2 regions of the Metabacillus indicus genome follow, and region 1 is predicted to be linked to the other one. Evidence: riboswitches for the same ligand, from Rfam matches in the RefSeq annotation. Region 1 holds a riboswitch; the other holds the start of a gene.
The links. A riboswitch is a leader RNA that binds a small molecule or an ion and turns the genes downstream of it on or off. The one in region 1 is predicted to bind cobalamin.
Positions count from the first base shown of each region.

Region 1 (3,994 bases):
TGTAAGCAAGCTCACGCGGCTGCCTGAAGAACAGCAAAAAAACTCCGGAAACAAGGAGGAAGTGCTTGTAGTCGGTGTTCCCTATAAAACAAGTGACGGCAAGGACGGAGCCGTTTTTATGTCACAGTCCCTGCAGGCCGTCCAAAAGACAACCGAGCACACGACAAAATACATTCTTCTTGCGGCAGGTATAGCCATCATTCTGACAACGGTTTTTGCCTTTTTCCTGTCTACTAGAATTACCTATCCATTGAGAAAAATGAGAGAGGCGACACAAGAGCTGACACGCGGCAATTTTGATACAAAAGTTCCTATTTTGAGCCACGATGAAATAGGGGAGCTCGCCATTGCGTTCAATCAGATGGGCAGACAGCTGAAGTTTAACATCAACGCTCTCAATCAGGAGAAAGAGCACTTAACGAGCATTTTAAGCAGTATGGCAGACGGGGTTATCACGCTTAATATTGATGGAACGATTCTCGTGACCAATCCTCCTGCAGAACGCTTCCTGCAGTCATGGTACTATGAACAGAAAATGCAGATTAATGAAGGGGAAGAAATTCCGCCGGAAGCAAAGGAATTGTTCCAGCGGGTAGTCAACACAGAAAGAGAGCATATCGTTGAAGTAACCCTTCAGGGAAGAAGCTGGGTGCTTGTCATGAGCCCGCTTTACAATCAGTCGTACGTCCGGGGGGCTGTTGCCGTGCTTCGGGACATGACAGAAGAGCGCAGGCTTGATAAATTGCGCAAAGACTTTATCGCAAACGTCAGCCATGAACTGAGAACGCCGATTGCCATGCTCCAGGGGTATTCTGAAGCTATTGTGGATGATATTGCAAGCTCGGATGAAGAGAAAAAAGAGATTGCACAGGTTATCTACGATGAATCGCTCAGAATGGGAAGGCTTGTCAATGATCTGCTCGATCTTGCCCGGATGGAAGCGGGTCATATCACCCTTAATCTCGAGAGCATTTCCATTCATGAATTTATTGAAAAAATAAACCGGAAGTTCCAGGGACTTGCAAGAGAAAAAGACATTACGCTCACCTCCAGCATTACACTTGACGAACCTGAATTTGTTTTGGATCCGGATAAAATTGAACAGGTTCTGACGAATCTCGTGGATAACGCTATCAGGCATACACTTGAGGGCGGTACAGTCGAAATGGCTGTGCAGTCTGCTGCCGGCGGTATTAAAGTTGATGTGAAGGATACGGGCACAGGAATTGTCGAAGAAGACCTTCCGTTTGTTTTTGAGCGTTTTTACAAAGCAGATAAGGCGAGGACGAGAGGCCGCTCCGGAACTGGCCTTGGTCTTGCGATTGCCAAGAACATTGTCGATGCCCATTCAGGATCGATTAATGTGCACAGCAAAGTAAATGAAGGAACAACATTCAGTTTCTTTCTGCCTCGAAAAACCGTTTATCCTGATAGAATCTGACGAATATTCTTGTTTCATACGAAACACCTGTTGATGCCGCATGTCGTTTTAGGTACAATAAAAGCTGGATATAAAAGTGAATACGAAAAGAAACTGGTGCAAACTTTGCTTAATAGGGAATCAGGTGAAATGCCTGGACTGTCCCCGCAACTGTAAGTGCAGACAATACCTGCTTTTAGACCACTGTCAGAATTCAGACGGGAAGGTGCAGGCTTGAGGATGAAGCACGAGTCAGTAGACCTGCCGGGATCTTTCGAACGTTACTATTCTTCGGGGATTTGAGCATAGAAACGGCACAGGTATGGCATGAGTGCCTGCAGTTTCTTCTATGCCGTTTTAAAAGCCCATCTTCTATAAGATGGGCTTTTTGCTTTTCCAATACATACACAACAACAAGAGGAGAGATGGAACATGAACAAATTTTACAGTTTTCTCGCAATCATTCTTCTGACACTGATGAGTGCCTGCGGAAATGCGGCAGAGCAGCCTAAAACGGAAGAAACAAAACCTGCTGCTGAGAGCAAAGAGCAGGCTGAAGAGCTGAAAGCATCTGTCACGCTGACAAAAAATGAAATGGCAGAGAAAGTAGACGCTAAAGAAATTGCATTTGAAGAAGGACAAAACTTGATGGATGCCATGAAGGAGAACTTTGAAATTGAAGAGTCCGGAGGTTTTATCAACGGAATTGAAGGCATCCAGGCGAGCGAAGCGGACAAAACATACTGGCATTTAATCGTTAACGGGGAAGATGCCATGACAGGAGCTAATGACATTAAACTGAAAGACGGCGATAAAATTGAATTTGATCTGCGGAATTATGAGTAAGCGTGAGAAACAATGACAACAAGAAGAATCAGTCTTCTGTCTCTGCTTATAGCCTTGTCCGTTGTCGGCAGACTTTCCTTTCAATTTGTTCCGAACATACAGCCGATGACAGCCATCATCCTCATCACGGCGATTCTGCTCGGACCGGTTAATGGAATGATTGTCGCAGTGCTAGGCTGTTTCCTGAGCAACCTGCTGCTTGGCATGGGAACGTGGACAATCTGGCAGATGCTTGCATGGGGGATTCTGGCTCTCGTATTCGGCCTGCTTGGAAAAGCGGTTAAAAGAAACAGGCTGCTCATTTTTAGCCCGGCAGCTGTTCTTGCGGGATATCTTTTTGGATTCATCGTTTCTCTGAATATGTTTGTCCTGACAGATAACGGACTTGCCTACTATCTTGCAGGAATCCCGTTTGATACGATGCATGCAGCAGGAAACGGCATTTTCTTTCTTGTGCTGTACCCGGTTATGCAAAAAACGTTTCAGTATTATCTGTGTAAAAACGATTATGGCGTTACACTTCAATAAAATAATGGCAGAATAAGAGAGAGACTTTCTTTTTAGCTTAGGCAAGACAGTCTGAGAACAAAGGACAGGAGCTGCTGAATATGAATTTGTATACTAGAACCGGCGATAAAGGGAAAACAAGCATTATCGGGGGCCGTGTCGATAAGGATGACCTGAGGGTAGAAGCCTACGGAACAATCGATGAGGTAAACTCTTTTACCGGTCTTGCCATGACATGGATGAACGATGAAACTCTGAAAGACATGAAGCAGGAATTTGAAAAAATCCAGCATGAACTTTTTGACTGCGGAAGCGATCTTGCTGTCATCCACGGCAAGCAAAAGTATCCCTATAAAACAACACCTGACATGATTGAGTTTCTTGAAACGCGAATTGATGCGTACACAGCAGAAGCCCCTCCGCTCGAGCGGTTCATTCTACCTGGGGGAACAGAGGCGGCCGCTGCCATCCATGTGGCAAGGACCGTAGCAAGAAGAGCGGAGCGCTGTATTGTTTCGCTCAAAAAAGAAACGGAAATCAATGAGCATGTTTTAACGTATATGAACAGACTTTCCGATTTTTTCTTTGCGGCAGCGAGAGCGGCAAATGCCAGACTCGGTTCAAAAGATGTGGAGTATGAAAGAAGTGCCATCGTATTTACGAAAAAGAAAGAGTCATAATTTCTTTGAAAAGGAAGGCGGAAACTGCCTTCCTTTTTCTATGCAATCCCGATATAGTAAAAGATGTGTAACTTTTTATTCTTCATTCCGACTAATGTATTGATTGGAGGTTCGTTCATGGAAGAGGCCTTTCAAAGGATTTATGAAAAATATCACAGCGATCTTTTCCAGTTCTTGTTTTATATGGTGAAGAATCGTGAACAGGCCGAGGACCTCGTTCAGGAAGTGTATATACGAATATTAAAATCACACAGCAGTTTTGAAGGACGGAGCAGTGAAAAAACCTGGATCCTCTCCATTGCAAGACATGTTGCGATTGATTTTTTCCGCAAACAGAAAACACTCAAACAGCGAATTTTTGAAGCGTTTGACTGGGACCGAGAGCAAATACGGGATCATCAGCCGCTGCCGGAGGAAATCGCTGCTTTAAATGAAGAGATGCAGATGGTTTACCGGACGCTTGATACATGCACAGTCGATCAGAGGGCCGTCGTTATCTTAAGGTATATTCAGGGAATGTCCATTGCCGATACAGCAGCAG
Region 1 is NZ_CP176757.1:2,574,775-2,578,768, reverse strand. It holds gene ACK1LH_RS13110 (ATP-binding protein) at 1-1,441, shown strand, start outside; cobalamin riboswitch at 1,519-1,704, shown strand; gene ACK1LH_RS13105 (DUF4430 domain-containing protein) at 1,853-2,266, shown strand; gene ACK1LH_RS13100 (ECF transporter S component) at 2,279-2,794, shown strand; gene ACK1LH_RS13095 (cob(I)yrinic acid a,c-diamide adenosyltransferase) at 2,875-3,453, shown strand; gene sigX (RNA polymerase sigma factor SigX) at 3,571-3,994, shown strand, end outside.

Region 2 (3,994 bases), 540 kb from region 1:
CTGACAGTTGAGCTTGAAGGCTTTGCAGGCCACGCCGGTTCAGTGCCAATGCATATGAGACAGGATGCTTTAGTTGGAGCGGCCAAGGTCATAGTTGCCCTGAATGATCTCGCATCAGAAGATCCATCTGCACCTACAGTGGGGACCGTCGGGAGCCTGAAGGTTTTTCCTGATTCACGGAACATCATACCTGAAAAAGTGATGTTTACGGTAGATCTCAGGGATATTCAAATGGAAAGAAGAAATATCATAGAAAATCAGTTGAGAAAACGGCTGCATCTGATCTGCGAGGATCACGGACTGACATATACGGTTTCTGAAGACACAAACAGTGAACCGCGCTATTGCTCGGAGGACATTATGAATACTATGAGGGCAGCGAGCAAGGAGATTGGTCTGGATGCGCCTGAACTGATGAGCGGACCTTTTCATGATGCACTCGCGATGTCTTATGAATGTGATTACGGGATGATTTTTGTCCGCTGCAAAGACGGCATCAGCCATAATCCAAAGGAGTTTTCAACGATGGAAGATATATCGCTTGGAACAGAGCTGCTGTACAGGACAGCCTTAAAATTGGCAGTGAAATAAACAAAGCTGTCTATTTTTCTTTTTGACTAAACATTCTGAACCCATCATAATCAAGGCTATACTCTTGATGGGATGGTGGAAGTGAATGAAAAAGAAAACAGCTGTATCCTGGAGCGGAGGGAAAGACGGATGCATGGCCCTTCATAAACTTGCAGCCGAGGGGCATGAAATCGCATGCCTTATAACGACGGTTCCGGCTGAAACAGGAAGAACATTCGGGCACGGAGAGAAAATAGATGCAATCAAACAGCAAAGTCTAGCGCTTGAAATACCTGTGCATTTCATCTCATGCACCTACGAAAGCTATACGGATCACTTTATCGGTGCGCTGAAAGAGTTGAAGGAACAATACGGCCTGACAAGTATTGCTTTCGGCGATCTGTATTTGGACGAGCACCGGGAGTGGGGCGAAAAAGCTTCTGCAGCAGCGGGCCTTGAACCGCTTTACCCTTTATGGATGAAAAAAGAGAACGCCATATATGCCCTTCAGCAATTTGCCGAAAGCGGATATAAAGCTGCTGTGATTAGAGTAAGGGATGACAAACTTGATCCGTCCTGGCTCGGAATGGAGGTTAATCAGCGATTTATTGACCGCGCCTTAAAAACAGAAATATGCCCTATGGGCGAGGCTGGTGAATACCATACATTCGTCTATGACGGGCCGCTGTTCACAAAGAAAATCGAGGTTACATTCGGGAACGTTCTTCAACTGGAAACGACAAAAAGACTGGAGCTTGAGAAAGCCGTTTTAAGAGAAAAAACAACAACATGAAAAAATCTTGATGACTTTTCCAGTTTTATAGATTACAATGAACAAAAAATATGATTCTTTTAAAGTGCCTGAATACTCAGGATAATAGGGAAGCCGGTGGAAATCCGGCGCAGCCCCCGCTACTGTAAGCGCAGATTGAACTGAATCGCCACTGACTCTAATGTCGGGAAGGCTCAAGTATCAAGATGAAGCGCAAAGCCAGGAGACCTGCTTTAATTGATTTTTGCTTGTTTTTCGGTGGGAAGAACGAGTCAGGAACCCTTGTATGCGTTAGTTCACTATGCTTATTTAGGCCTTGACTGTCTTCAGTCAGGGCCTTTTTATATTGGCAAAAAAGATGGGAGATGGATGTATGGCGATTAAAAACGAAAAAGGAAGAGTACTGGTCTATACAGGCAATGGAAAAGGAAAAACGACAGCAGCAATCGGTCTTGCCGTGCGGGCTGCAGGAAGACAAATGAACGTGTCCATTCTGCAATTTATTAAATCTCCTGAGCGGACTTATGGTGAGAGAGCAATACTGAATGCTCTGCCCGGAGTCAGTATTCAGCAGCTCGGGGCCGGATTTACCTGGACCAAAACACCCGAGATTCACCGGGAAGCTTTAAAAATGGCTTGGATAAAAGCAAAAGAAACCATTCTAAGCGGGGACTCTCATGTTGTCATTCTGGACGAAATCAATAATGCCCTTGCCATTCAGACTTTTCCTGTGGACGATGTTCTTCCTCTTGAAGACGTCATTTGGACCATTCAAAACCGTCCCCCTCATGTCCACCTTGTCCTGACAGGCAGAAACGCCAAAAAGGAAATCAGGGAAATCGCTGATCTCGTCTCTGTGATCGACGTTGAAAAGCATTATTACGATGAAGGTGTCGACGCAATTTATGGAATTGAATATTAAAAGAAATGAGAAGAAAAAGGCGCTTCGACTCATGATTCAGGGGACACATTCCGATGCGGGCAAAAGCATTCTGACAACCGCACTGTGCAGGATTTTCATGCAGGACGGGTATAAAACGGCTCCCTTTAAGTCACAGAACATGTCACTGAATTCATACATAACAAAAGACGGGAAAGAAATCGGCAGAGCACAGGGAATTCAGGCAGAAGCAGCAGGAACAGAAGCTGACACGGATATGAATCCGATTTTAATAAAACCTTCAGGTGAAATGGAATCACAGGTTGTTTTTCACGGCAGACCGTATGCTGTCATGAACGCCTCAGCCTACCGGGAAGACTTTTTCACCCTTGGTCTTAACGCGATTAAAGAATCTCTGCACAACCTAACAAGCAACTATGACGCGGTCGTAATTGAAGGGGCAGGGTCTCCTGCTGAAGTCAATTTAAATGACAGGGAGCTCGTCAACATGCGCGTTGCAGAGATTGCGGATGCCCCTGTTTTACTAGTTGGAGACATCGATAGAGGAGGGGTATTTGCAAGTCTTGTCGGAACGCTCCAGCTTCTTGCGGAAAAAGACCGCAAACGGGTTGCCGGAGTTGTTATCAATAAATTCAGGGGAGATCTTGCCCTTCTTAAACCGGGGCTCCAATGGTTTGAGGAGTACACAGGAATACCCGTTGTTGGTGTTCTCCCGTTTATACCGGACCTTGAAATTGATGGCGAAGACTCTCTCGTCCTCAATCAGTACTCCCAAGGCACAAATCTTGAGGGAGATTTGGATGTTGCAGTTCTTGCCTACCCAAGACTGTCTAATTTTACAGATATCGATCCTCTTAGACTGGAGCCTGATGTGAATATCCGCTTTGTCAGAAAAGCCTCTGCATTTGGCCGGCCTGATCTTATTGTCCTGCCAGGCAGTAAAAACACAGCTGAAGACCTTCATTTTTTAAAAGAGACCGGACTTTTTGACAAAGTGCTGTCTGCTTATAAAAATGGAACCCATATCATCGGGATATGCGGCGGGTATCAAATGATGGGAGAAAAACTGTCTGATCCAGTAGGCGTCGAATCCGGCATTATAGAACAGGACGGGCTTGCCATTTTCCCTGTGTCAACTGTCCTGTATGCGGATAAGAAAACCATTCGGACGGAAGGACCTTGTGCCGTCTCAGGATATGAAGACCTTACTCTTTCAGGTTACGAGATTCACATGGGACAAACTTTGCTGTCTGATGCTCCTTCACCATTTTCAATCCAGAAAGGGACCGGTGAAGGGTACACAAAAGGTCACGCAATGGGAACTTATTTGCACGATGTGTTTCACAACGACGCATTCAGATGGCGCTTTTTGAACAGGCTCCGGAGCAAAAAAGGGCTGCAGCCGATTGAGCGCTCGCTCTTCTTTCGCGAATTGAAAGAAAGAGAATTTGACAGGCTTGCAGATCATGTAAGAGCTGCATTGGATTTAGATAGAATCTATGAAATCATGAAAAGGAGGTGAAAAAAATGATTGATGTTTATCAGATTATTGATGCGATAAAACCGTTAGACAAAGCAAAGGGACAGGAGGCAGAAGCATACATAAACACACTGACCAAACCTTTACAAAGTCTCGGTGAAATTGAACGATTAGCCGTACAGTTAGCAGAAATGACAGGAGAAGTAAAACCCGATGTTTCACCTCCTGGCGTGATTGTCTTTGCAGCGGACCATGGGATTGCTGAAGAAGG
Region 2 is NZ_CP176757.1:2,038,833-2,042,826, reverse strand. It holds gene ACK1LH_RS10235 (M20 family metallo-hydrolase) at 1-591, shown strand, start outside; gene ACK1LH_RS10230 (diphthine--ammonia ligase) at 677-1,363, shown strand; cobalamin riboswitch at 1,409-1,593, shown strand; gene ACK1LH_RS10225 (cob(I)yrinic acid a,c-diamide adenosyltransferase) at 1,716-2,264, shown strand; gene ACK1LH_RS10220 (cobyric acid synthase) at 2,296-3,765, shown strand; gene cobT (nicotinate-nucleotide--dimethylbenzimidazole phosphoribosyltransferase) at 3,771-3,994, shown strand, end outside.
Region 2: it holds a riboswitch for cobalamin, as region 1 does, so the genes downstream of both, ACK1LH_RS10225 (cob(I)yrinic acid a,c-diamide adenosyltransferase) here and ACK1LH_RS13105 (DUF4430 domain-containing protein) in region 1, are expected to answer to the same signal.